Regions from separate parts of the Microbacterium sp. Leaf436 genome, predicted to be linked through region 2. Evidence: predicted binding sites of a transcription regulator. Region 2 holds the regulator's gene; the other holds the start of a gene.
The links. Region 2 encodes LexA, which represses DNA repair genes until DNA is damaged. Its sites were predicted from a motif close to TCGAACANNTGTTCGA; they were not measured.

Region 1: a site for LexA is predicted at 4,439-4,454, ahead of ASG45_RS00220 (Rv2578c family radical SAM protein). Genes of this name have one in related genera too.

Annotation. Positions count from the first base shown of each region.
Region 1 is NZ_LMRB01000001.1:47,481-53,831, forward strand. Features, by position in the region: gene ASG45_RS00195 (ABC transporter ATP-binding protein) at 1-858, shown strand, start outside; gene ASG45_RS00200 (energy-coupling factor transporter transmembrane component T family protein) at 855-1,676, shown strand; gene ASG45_RS00205 (ECF transporter S component) at 1,694-2,254, shown strand; gene ASG45_RS00210 (M15 family metallopeptidase) at 2,396-3,538, opposite strand; gene ASG45_RS00215 (hypothetical protein) at 3,645-4,337, opposite strand; gene ASG45_RS00220 (Rv2578c family radical SAM protein) at 4,463-5,566, shown strand; gene ASG45_RS00225 (DEAD/DEAH box helicase) at 5,617-6,351, opposite strand, start outside.
Region 2 is NZ_LMRB01000002.1:776,552-782,902, forward strand. Features, by position in the region: gene hflX (GTPase HflX) at 1-649, shown strand, start outside; gene ASG45_RS07880 (S9 family peptidase) at 825-2,711, opposite strand; gene ASG45_RS07885 (hypothetical protein) at 2,711-3,742, opposite strand; gene lexA (transcriptional repressor LexA) at 3,781-4,470, opposite strand; gene ASG45_RS07895 (LysM peptidoglycan-binding domain-containing protein) at 4,728-5,078, shown strand; gene ASG45_RS07900 (histidinol-phosphate transaminase) at 5,124-6,218, shown strand; gene hisB (imidazoleglycerol-phosphate dehydratase HisB) at 6,215-6,351, shown strand, end outside.

The DNA of each region.
Region 1 (6,351 bases), on a different contig from region 2:
ATCGCCCCGCCCGCGACGGCACCGGCTCCCCCGCCCCCGCGACGAGGCATCGGCGACCCCCTCGTGCAGGTAAAGGGGCTGACGATCTCGCGCGGACGCACGCGCGTGCTCCACGGCGTCGACCTGTCCGTCGGCGCGGGCGAGTTCGTCGCCGTCGTCGGCGCCAACGGCGCGGGGAAGACGACCCTCGTGCAGGCCCTGGCCGGGGTGCTGCGCCCACCGCGCGGAACCGTGCGGATCGCGGGGCTCGACGTTCGCCGCACCGATCCGCGCACGCTTTCGCGTCACGTGGGTTTCGTGTTCCAGAACCCCGAGCACCAGTTCATCGCGACGACCGTGTTCGACGAGATCGCCCACGGCCTGCGCCGACAGCGGCTCTCCGACGACGAGGTCCGCGCGCGCACCGAGGCGCTGCTGCAGCGGTTCGGCCTCGCCGACAAGGCCGCGATGCACCCCTTCCTGCTGTCGGGCGGTCAGAAGCGGCGGCTGTCGGTGGGAACCGCGCTCGTCGGCGGCGCCCGGCTGCTCGTGCTCGACGAACCGACGTTCGGCCAGGACCGCGCCCGCGCCGAGGAACTGCTGCGCCTGCTCGACGACCTGCGCGACAACGGCACGACCATCATCGTCGTGACCCACGACATGCAGGTGGTCGCCGAGCACGCCGACCGCGTGATCGTCGTCGACGACGGCCGGATCGCCGCCGACGGACCGGTCGGCGATGTCTTCGACGACGAGGACGTCGTCGGACGCGCGGGCCTCAGCACCCCCGCGCTGCGGCGCGCCTTCGCCGGTCTGCAGCGGCATCCCGAGCTCACATCTCTCCTGCGACTGCGCGACCTTCCGGGCGGGTCGGCATGACCGCCCCCACCACGGCACCGACACGCACCGCCACGACCGCCGTCACCCGCGGCCGGCGCGGCACGCGGTGGCTGGGGGGTCTCAACCCGCTCGCCAAGATCGCGGGCCCGGCCCCCGCCATGATCGCGCTGGTCTTCGTGCGCGACCTGACCACTCCGATCGCGTTCCTCTGCCTCGCCTACGTCCTGCTCCTGACCGGAACGCGTCTCACCCGGCGTCTCGTCGCCCTCCTCGCCGGAGTGGTGCCCCTCTCGATCATGGTGATCGGACTGGGCTTCTCGCTCTGGGTCGACCCCGCACGGGTGGAGTCCACCACCGCGCTGATCCGCGTGGGCGAGTGGACCCTCACCGACGGGGCGGTGTCCACGGGTCTGTCGACCGCGCTGCGGCTGGCCGCGATCATGACGCTCGCCTTCGTCGGCGGACTGACCACCTCCGGCCCCGACCTGGTGCGGGCATTGGTGCAGAACCTGCGCGTGCCCTACCGCATCGGCTACGCGGCTCTCGCGGCGATCCGCTTCGTGCCGCGCTTCGGTCACGAGCTCGACGTGATCCGCCAGGCGCACCGCGTGCGGGGAACGCGGGGCGGCGTGCTCGCGGCCCCCGCGCGCGGGATCGGATACGTCGTGCCCCTTCTGGCCGGGGCCATCCGGCACGCCGAACGTGTCGCCCTCGCGATGGATGCGCGGGCGTTCGGCGCCCACCCCGACCGCACCGAGCGCCACCGCGTGCCCTGGCGCCGGCGCGACACCGTCTTCACCCTGGCGTTCTGGGCCATCTCGGCCGCCCTCTTCGTCGTTCCCCGTCTGTCCGCCTGACCCGATCCGGAGCATCCATGTCGCGCATCTCGACCGTCTTCCTGCTCACCTGTGCCGCCATCGGCGTCGCCGGCGGCATCATGCTGACCGCCGCCAACTGGGTGTCGACGGTGCTGTTCGCCGCCGCGCCGTTCGCGGCGGTGGCACTCGCCGGGCTGTGGCTGGTGCCCGCGGCCGTCGCGATGCGTCTGCTCGAACGCCCCGGTTCCGCGCTGCTGGTCGGGCTCATCTCGGGCCTCGTGGCCGCGCCGCTCTCGGGTTACGGGTGGGGCAGCGTCGCGACCAACCTCTGGTGGGCCTTCTTCGTCGAGCTGCCGTTCCTCGTCGTGCTGTACCGGTTCTTCCACCGGTGGCAGTTCTTCGCCGGAGCCGTCGTGGTGGCAGCCGTCTACCCGACCCTCGCCTGGGCGTCTTTCGGACTCGACACGTTCGCGCCCCTCACCGTCGTGCTCTTCTACCTGCTGACGCTCGTGGCATCCGCTGCCGGGATGGCGATCGGTATCGCCGTCGCCGATGCTCTGCGCCGCGCGGGAGTCGCGCGCCTTGCCCGCCGCCGCCCGCGGACGAGCGCCACCTGAGGACGACCCCGCCGGGGGACGATCCGGCCGGCGCGCGGCGTCGCGTACGGCCGGACCGCGGCCTCGCTCGCCGTCGGACGCGACGAGCCAAAGGCCCCATCCGACGCCCCACAGGCGCAACGCGAGGTCGTCCGCTGACGTTCAGTACGAGGGCGCCCCGGAAAGGCCGAAGAACTCCTCGAGGGTGGCGTAACCGCCCTCGTGGTACGCGCGGGCCAACTCGGGGCCGATGTAACGCAGGTGCCACGCCTCGGGCTCGTATCCGCTGATGCCCTCGCTGCCCTCGACGTAGCGGGTGATGAAGCCGTACTCCCACGCGTGATCGCGCACCCACGCGCCCTGGGGCGAGGCGGCGACGTCGTCGAGCGTCGCGCACGAGCCGTTGCACGGCACGATGTCGACGGCCAGGCCCGACTGGTGCTCGCTGTACCCGGCGCGGGCGCTCTCGCGGTCGGCGGCTTCGACACCACCCACGGCCACGCGGCCGGCGTACGTCGACTGCTGCGTGCTGTACGAGCGGAAAGCGCTCAGGTAGCCGATCTCGCCGGCACCGGCGTCGGAGGCCGCACGCACGAGCTGGGTCAGGGCCCCGGCCGCGGGCGCGCGCAGCGCCGACTCCTCGAGCGCGCGCACACTGTCGGGCATCACGAGGTCGCCCGGGCGGTAGTCGACCGGATCGTACGCGCGCTGCTTGTTGACGACCATCCACTCGCGGTTCGGGTCCGACAGCGACACGCAGGGCGCGATCCCGGATGCCACCGCTGCGCGGAAGGCGCTCCCGCCCCCGGCGGCCGCGATCGCGCCGGCGTCGTCACCCGCGGCCAGGGCCGAGGTGAACGCCGCGTCGTCGCAGGGCGTCGAGGTGGCGGCGACGGCGGCCTGCTGCACGACCGGCAGACCCTCGTCGGGCACCGTGGGAGGCCCGGCGACGACGGAAGCGACGGGCGGAGCGTCGGTGTCGGCCGCGGCGCCACCGGGGGATCCCGCGGTCGCCGCACCGATCGCGAGGGCGAGGGCGGCCACCAGGGTGACGGCCCCGCCCACGGCGACAAGGCGACGGCGGCGGAGGACCGGGATCGAGGCCGTCGTCGGCGCAGCGGTCGCGGCCTCGCGCAGCCGGCGTCGGGTGGCGAGGGCCGCCGTGTCGGTGGCGGGCCGCTCGGCGGCGGGGATCGGGGGCACGGGCTCGGCCGCGGCGGGCGGGAGCGTGAGGGCCGCCGTCGCGAGTCGTTCGGCCTCCGCGCGCGCGGCGCGGCGGGGCGAGATCTCGGGATCGTGCGACATGACTCGACCCATTCTCCCCTGGACGGGGGCACGGGTCGAGTCGGCCGCACGTTCGCGCGGTGAATGTGCGGTCGGGCAGACTCGGGCCGACGGGAACGGCGAGCAGTCAGATATCGGTCACGAGGCTCAGCTCACCGGCCGCCAGGAAGCCCAGCACGATGCTCACCGCACCCGCGACCAGCAGCAGCAGCGGGTGGGCGAACCCGATCAGGACGCGACGTGTGCGAGGGTGCTCGGCGAAGAAGTGATCGGGGATGCGGTGCCGGTCGGGGACGGCGGCCCACCCCCGCAGCCGCGCGATGTATCCCACGCAGCGCAGCACGAGCACCGCCCAGAGCATCGCGATGATCAGCGGCACTACCCCGCCGATGATCTCGAACGCCTCGAACCACGCCTGATCGGGGTTGCTGCCGGTGTCTTCGGCGAGCTGCACGGCGACCGCGGCGCCGAGCACCACCGACCCGACCCACAGCACCAGAGCCCCGAGCACGGCGAAGAAGCGCGCGAAGAAGTGTCCGAGGATCGACTCCTCGTGATCGAGGTGGGTGCGCGGCGTCTGCGAGAGCACGATGAGGGTCGCGCCGAGGCTGGGCGCTGCCGCGCTGAGCGACACGACGAGCGCGACCCCCTCCGGGGCGTCCACGAGGTCGCACACCAGCAGCAGCGCCGCCATGAGTGCCAACCACGACCATCCCGACAGCGCCGGACGACGCACGACCAACGCCGGATGCCAGGGCTCCAAGCGACCGATCGACGCATGGAGCAGGTGCTGACCGCGTACTCGCGAGACCGACTCCATGGGCGCCTCCGTGTCTCGCCGGTGGTCGGCGTCGCGATCACCGTACCGCGACGACGCTCGTTCGTGCAGGCGAGATGCGCGGCGTGGCGGTTGCAAGAAAATCGAACATGTGTTCGACTATGGCGATGAGATGGCAGGGGCAGCAGCTGGGCGTCGACGACCCGTCGGCGCTCCCGGGCATGGAGCGCATCGACGGTCTCGTCCGATCGGTGACGACCCCGGAGTTCGCCGGAATGACGTTCCACGAGGTGCAGTGCAAGAGCGCCCTGAATCGCGTGCCCGGCATGTCGGCCATGCCGTTCGACTGGACCGTGAACCCGTACCGGGGCTGCACGCACGCGTGCTCGTACTGCTTCGCCCGCAAGACGCACGAGTACCTCGACCTCGACTACGGCGCCGACTTCGACTCCCAGATCGTCGTCAAGGTCAACGTCGCCGACGTGCTGCGCACGGAGGTGCGTCGGGGATCGTGGGCGCGCGAGCCCGTCATGCTCGGCACGAACACCGACCCCTACCAGCGCGCCGAGGGGCGATACCGCCTCATGCCCGACATCGTCGGCGCGCTCACCGACAACGGCACGCCCTTCTCGATCCTCACCAAGGGCACGCTCCTGCGCCGCGACCTCCCCCTGCTCGCCGACGCCGCCACGCAGGTGAAGGTCTCGTTGGCGATGTCGATCGCCGTCTTCGACGACACCCTGCAGAACGCGATCGAGCCGGGCACCCCCAGCGCCGACGCCCGCCTCGACACGGTCCGCGCCGCCACCGCCGCCGGCTTCCGCGTCACGGTCTTCCTCATGCCGATCCTGCCGCACCTGACCGACTCGCTCGCCGTGCTCGACGACGCCCTCGCGCGCATCCGCGCCGCCGGCGCGGCTCGCGTCGTCTACGGCGCGCTGCACCTGCGTCCGGGCGCGAAGCAGTGGTTCCTCGAATGGCTGGGGCGCGAGCAACCGCACCTGGTGTCGTCGTACCGCGGTCTCTACCCGGGCGTCTCCGCCCAAGCGCCCAAGGCCTACCGCACCTGGCTCGGCGCGCGCATGCGCCCTCTGCTGCGCCTGCACCGGCTCGACGGGTGGGACGAAGACGAGCACCCTCGCGGGCGACCGCAGCCGGGCCTCGCCGCCCGCGCGACGCCGACGAGCAGCCTCGGTCCGGTCCGCGGCACCGGGCCCTCGGCATCCATTCGCCCCCGCGTCGCCCCGGCCAGCGAGCCGCGGCTCTTCTGAACGCACGAGACCCCCGTCGCGGACGCGACGGGGGTCTCGATCGAGGCGGATTACGAGGTGACGTCCGCGAGCTGGCGGCCCGAGATCTCTTCGATCAGGTCGTCGCCGAGCTGCGCCGGCTCGAACGGCGCCTGGATCTCGGCGCGGTCGAGCAGCTCGGTCATGCGGCGCTGACGCTGCCGCGTGATGAGCGTCACCACGGTGCCGCTGCGACCGGCGCGGCCGGTGCGGCCCGAACGGTGCAGGTACGTCTTGTACTCGTCGGGGGCGTCGGCCTGGATCACCAGGTCGATGTCGTCGACGTGGATGCCGCGGGCGGCGACGTCGGTGGCGACGAGCACGTTGACGCGACCCGAGGTGAGCTTCTCGAGGTTGCGCGTGCGCTTCTGCTGGTTGAGGTCACCGTGCAGCGCGACCGCGGCGATACCGGCGTCGTCGAACTGCGCGGCGAGCGTCTCGGCGTATGCGCGGGTACGCGCGAAGACGAGGGTCTTGCCCGGGCGGTCGACGAGCGAACCGAGGATCTCGGCCTTGTCGCGGTGGTCGATCACGAGCACGCGGTGCTCGATGGTGCCCGAGTCCTGGTCCTCACCGGCGACCTCGTACACGGCCGGGTCGACGAGGAACTCGTCGACGAGGGCGGCGACCTCACGGTCGAGCGTGGCCGAGAACAGCAGCTTCTGGCTGCCCTTCGCGGTGGCGCGCAGGATGCGCTGCACCGGCTCGAGGAAACCGAGCTCGCACATGTGGTCGCCCTCGTCCAGCACGGCCACCTGCACCTGCGA
Region 2 (6,351 bases):
GATCGCCGGGTACACCAACGCCGGAAAGTCCAGCCTGCTCAACCGCCTCACCAGCGCGGGCGTGCTGGTCGAGAACGCGCTGTTCGCGACCCTGGATGCCACGGTCCGCCGTTCCGAGACGACCGACGGGCGCGTGTACACGCTGACCGACACGGTCGGCTTCGTGCGCAACCTGCCGCACCAGCTCGTCGAGGCGTTCCGCTCGACGTTGGAAGAGGTCGGCGACGCCGACGTCATCCTGCACGTCGTCGACGCGTCGCATCCCGATCCGGCCGCGCAGCTGATGACGGTGCGCGACGTGATGGGCGATGTCGACGCGAACTTCGGTCAGGAGATCGTCGTCTTCAACAAGGCCGACCTCGTGACCGAGGACGAACGCCTGGTGCTGCGCGGCCTCGCCCCGAACGCGAAGTTCGTCTCGTCGCGCACGGGCGAGGGGATCGAGGAGCTTCGCGCCGCCATCGAGGACGCTCTGCCCCTGCCCGCCGTCGAGGTGCAGGCGGTCGTCCCGTACGACCGTGGTGACCTCGTGTCGGCCGTGCACGAGAGCGGACTCATCGTGGCGCAGGAGCACCGCGACACGGGGACGTTCCTGCACGCTCACGTGGGGGCGCGCCTGGCGGCCGAGCTGGAGCAGTTCGCGGCCTGACGGCCGTCGCACGACGGGCCCCCTCCGATCGCGGTGGGGGCCCGTCGGCGTGCGGTTCGGGGGCGCGCACCGTGCACGCCGACCTCGCCCCCGACGCTGTCCCGACGCGCGCGCCGACGCCTCGGCTTCTTCCGCACCGAGAGCCTGCATCGCCCGCTTCAGCCGCGCGACAGCCTCAGCTCAGCTCGAGCGGCGGAATACCGGGGGTCTCGAAGCCGAAAACCGCCCCGAGGAAGCCCAGTTCGCGTCGCAGGGAGTCGACTACCGTCTCGGCGCGGCGGAAGCCGTGGCCCTCGCCCTCGTACAGGACGTACGCGTGGGGAATCTCGTGCGCCGCGAGGGCGTCACGGATCGCCTCGGCCTGCGACGGCGGCACGACCCGGTCCTCGCTTCCCTGCAGGATGAGCAGGGGAACGCGGAAGCGCTCGGGATGGCTCAGAGGCGAGCGCTCCACGTACACCGCTTCGGCCTCGGGCAGCGGTCCGATCAGGCCGTCGAGATACCGGGCCTCGAAGTCGTGAGTGTCTTCGGCGAGGGCACGGGCGTCGCCCACGCCGTAGCGCGAGATCCCGGCCGAGAACACGTCGGTGTTCGTCACGGCGGCGAGCACCGTCCATCCGCCGGCGGAGCCCCCGGCGATCGCCAGGCGCTCGCGGTCGGCCAGACCCGCTTCGGCGAGGGCGGAGGCCGCGGCGGCGACGTCATCGACATCGACCACGCCCCACTGACCCTTCAGCCGGTCACGGTAGTCGCGACCGTATCCGGTGGAACCGCCGTAGTTCACGTCGAGCACGCCGATGCCACGGCTCGTGAAGAACGCCGTCTTGGCTGACGGCGCCGGACCCACGTGCGAGGTGGGGCCACCGTGCACGAGCACGACGTAAGGCGGGCGCTCGTTCTCGGGCGCGGCGACGTCGGGGTTCGTGGGCGCGTAAGCGAAAGCGTGCACGGGTCCGTGCGGCCCCTCGGTCTCGAGGGCACGGGCCGTCGGCATCCATTCGTCGCCCCAGGCCCCGGATCCACCGGTCACCAGGTCGACGGTGCCGGCGTCGAGGTCGACCGCCCACAGCCCCGAGCGGCCGCCGGCGTCGGAGCCCGACACGAGCACGCGGTGCCCGCGCACGTCATCGATCGCCGCGCCGGCCACGACGGGCACGTCCACCGGGCGCACGCCGGACGGCGCGATCTCGACGATCTCGTCGGCACCGTCGGTGCGGACGGCGACGATGCGCCCGTCGTCGGTCGCTCCGAACCACCGCGTCCCGAGCACCCACAGCCCGCCGCCCGTGTCGGCGTCGACCGGCGACACCGGCTGCGGCTCGCCGTCGAGGGGACGGCGGAACAGGTTCCACCGGCCGTCGGGGTCGTCGGCGTACAACAGCTCGTCGTCGCCGAGCCACACGGGCTGGAGCGGGGCGCGGCGCGGGGTGTCGGCGATCTCGCGCACCTCGTCGGTGCCGATCTCGGTCACGCGCAGGGTCGTGGCGTCCCAGGGCATGTCGGGGTGGTTCCATGCCACCCACGCGAGAGACCGGCCGTCGGGCGACAGCGCGGGCTGCGCGACGAAGTCGCTGCCCTCGGCGAGCACGTCGACGGCGCCGTCGAGCGAGATGCGCACGATGGCGCGGGCGGGAACGCGGTCACTCCCGTGCGTCTCGCGGACGGCGAGCAGGGTGCCGTGCTCGAACCGCAACCCGCCGTGGCGCACCGTGTCGTCGGCCGGCGTCAGCGCGCGCGCCTCGCCGCCCGGGCGAAGGGCGTAGACGCGCTGGTCGGTCTTCTCGACGTAGAACAGCTCCCCGTCGTCGGAGGCGGTCCAGGCCCCGCCGCCGTATTCGTGAACGGCGGAACGGGCGTTGGCGGGTGCGGGCAGCACCGTCTCGACCGCACCGTCGGTGCGGCGCCGTTTCACCGCGACGCGACCCGCCTCGGCGGGCACGGATTCCGCCCACCACACCTCATCGCCGACGAACAGCGCGCCGTCGATGCGGGGGGAGGACTGCGCCACCGACTCGGGAGTGATCGGGGAGGGCCAGGAACCGTAGGGGAGGGTGTCTGCCATCACTCCAGCGTAGGCCGGGGCTCCGACATCCGTCGGGGGCGGGCACGCCGGACGAGCAGGACGCCCGCGATGCCCGCGACGAGGCCGATGCCCAGAACCGTGTTCGCGGTGCCCACGAGACCGGACGAGAGCTGCCGCACCACGGCGTCGATCCCCGCGGCGTCGAAGCCCCGCAGAACGGCGGTGCGGTGCGCCTGCGCCGCGCCCACGGCGACCGCCACGAGCACGGCGGCCGAGCCGACGGCGACCGCGATGCCGGCGCCGATCAGCGCGCGCCGTCGACGGGGAGCGACGACGACCCCGCCGACCAGGAGCACGCCCACGAGCAGGGGTGCCGCCACTCCCGCCGTGGTGGCGGCCGCGTACGCCGACCGCACGGCCTGCAGCGTCGTTCCGTCGCCGAGGACCACGACCCGGTCGATCGGGGGGACCAGCGCGGCCACGGGCGATCCCTGCAGGTCCAGCTCGGCGACGATCGCCGAGACCACCCCGCCGATCTGCACGCCCAGGCCGTCCGGGGTCTGCACGATGATGCCGCCACCGTCGGAGGTGGCTCCGAAGACGAAGGCGCGGTGCGCGGTGCGCACGACCCCCGACCAGACGTCGGAGAACCGGTCGGAGTGCACCACGTCGGTCACCGCCTGCTGCGTGATCGATCGCAGCGAGTCGGCCGACGGCTGTGCCACCAGGCCGAGGACGCGCGCCGCTTCCTGCGGCACGCCGAGGGCGACGAGACCGTCGACGCCCGCGCCCGCGATCGCCGAGAAGTCGACCGACGCCGAGATGGCGCTCGTCGTCTCGGCGATGACGAGGTCTTGCACGGCGGGGTCGGACGAGAGGGGCGCGAGCGTGGCGACGAAGGAGTCCTCATCGACGAGCTGCACGCGCACCCAGGAGGCGACGAGGGCCACCGGCGTCAGCAGGGCCACCACGATCAGCACCACGACGGATGCCGTGACGCGCACCACGGTTGACGGCTTCGCGACGCGTTTCGTCGAGGTCGATGCGGTCGAGGGCGGGCCGACGGTCATGGCGCCATTGTGGTGCGCCCGCCGCCGCGACGCACGGTTCACACCGCGCGCAGCACCGCCACGATGCGCCCGAGCACGACGGCCTCGTCGCCGAGGATGGGCTCGAACGCGCTGTTGCGGGGGAGCAGCCAGGTGTGGCCGTCACGGCGACGGAACGTCTTCACCGTTGCCTCGCCGTCGAGCATCGCGGCCACGATCTCGCCGTTCTCCGCATTCGCCTGCGAACGCACGACCACCCAGTCGCCGTCGCAGATCGCCGCGTCGATCATCGAGTCGCCCGAGACCTTGAGCATGAACAACTCGCCCTTGCCGACGAGCTGGCGGGGGAGGGGGAAGATCTCCTCCACGTGCTGGTCGGCGGTGATGGGCACGCCCGCCGCGATCCGGCCCACCAGGGGCACGAGGGCGGCGTCGCCCACCGCGGGGGCGGAGTCGGCGGGGTTCTCGGCGGCGGTGCCGGGAAGGTCGATCAGCACCTCCATGGCGCGGGTCTTACCCGGGTCGCGGCGCAGATAGCCGCTGAGCTCGAGCTGGTTCAGCTGGTGCGTGACGCTCGACAGCGACTTCAGGCCGACGGCGTCGCCGATCTCGCGCATGCTCGGCGGATAGCCGTGCCGCGCGATCGATCGCTGGATGACTTCGAGGATCGCGAGCTGCTTGTCGCTGAGGTTCTTGCGCCGTCGCGTCTGCGGTCGTTCGCGCCCTGCGGCGGTCGTCGCGTCGGTCATCTGTGCTCCCCTCGCGCCGCGGGAAGGGCGGCGGAAATTCGAATGTCGGAGGTTGGTGATGAGGTCTCCGTGTCGAAACCGTATCCGGTCGACGACACGAATGACACGGAGCCGCACGCGTGTCGCGTTCGATTCGTTTCCGACAACCGGTGTGTTGACACCGTCGCAGTATCGAAGATAGATTCGGAATACAGATTCGCACACCGCCCTCCCGGCCGAGGGCGGGGTGCGAATCTCTCCCCACCAAGGAGCACACCATGAGCAGCATCACCTCCACCGCCTCGACGACCCGCCTGCGTATCACCGCCCGCGGGCGCCGTGTCGTCGCCTTCGTCGTCGCCCTCCCGCTCGCCGTCGCCCTCGGCGTCGCCGCCGTCGGTGGGGGAGCAGCACTCGCCTCGGGCGACGCCGGCGCACCGGCCGGTTCGTTCACGGAGATCACGGTCATGAGCGGCGAGACCCTGTGGTCGATCGCCGAAGACATCGCCCCCGCGGCCGATCCGCGCGACGTCGTCGCCGAGATCACGCGTCTGAACGCCCTTCAGGGCGGCTCGCTCGCGGCCGGTCAGCGCATCGCGATCCCCACCGAGTACATCCAGGCCGGCTGACCTCCGCGGGTGCGCGATGAGCCGCTCCTCGGCACGCCGCCTACGATGGGTGGGGTGACCGTACGCCTCGATGACCTGCCTCTTCGCGACGATCTGCGGGGGATGACCCCCTACGGAGCCCCGCAGGCCGCCCTGCCCGTGGCTCTCAACGTGAATGAGAACACGCATCCGGTTCCGCCCGAGGTGGCCGATGACATCCTCGACGCCGTGGCTCGGGCCCTGCGCGACGTCAACCGGTATCCCGACCGCGAGTTCACCGCTCTCCGAGAGAGCTTCGCCGCATACCTCGGTCATGGCCTGACGCGCGAGCAGATCTGGGCGGCCAACGGCTCCAACGAGGTGCTCCAGCACATCCTGCAGGCCTTCGGTGGACCGGGCCGGACGGCCATGGGCTTCGCGCCCACCTACTCGATGTACCCGATCCTCACCCGCGCGACGGGCGCGCGATGGATCGCCGGGGAACGCGCGCACGACTTCTCGCTGAGCGCCGAGGCCGCCGCGGCCCAGGTGCGTGAGCACCGCCCCGACATCGTCTTCCTCTGCGCGCCGAACAATCCCACGGGTACCCCGCTGCGTCTCGATGTGATCGAGGCCGTGTACGCCGAGACCGACGGCATCGTGATCGTCGACGAGGCCTACCAGGAGTTCGCTCCGCGTGACGAGCCCTCGGCCGTGTCGCTGCTGCCCGGTCGCCCGCGTCTGGTGGTGTCGCGCACCATGAGCAAGGCCTTCGCCTTCGCCGGCGCACGCGTGGGGTACCTGGCCGCCGATCCTGCTCTGGTCGACGCGCTGCGACTCGTCCGTCTTCCGTACCACCTGAGCGCGCTCACGCAGGCCGCCGCGACGGCGGCCCTCGTGCACGCCGAGACGATGCTGTCGATGGTCGACGAGATCGTCGCGCAGCGCGACCGCATCTCGGCCACCGTGGCCGCCCTCGGGTACACCGCCCACGAGTCGTGGACGAACTTCGTGCTCTTCGGCGGCGTCGACGACCCCGCCGCCACGTGGAAGGCGCTGTACGACCGCGGTGTGCTCATCCGCGACGTCGGCATCGCGCACCACCTGCGTGTCACGGCCGGTACCGACGACGAGACCACCGCGTTCCTCGACGCCCTCGCCTCGGTAGGATCGCGGTCATGACCGGCCCCGCCATGCCCCGTACCGCCTTGATCACGCGCGAGACGAGCGAGTCGCGCATCGAACTCGAACTCGACCTCGACGGTCGCGGGGTCAGCGACATCCAGACCACGGTGCCGTTCTTTGACCACATGCT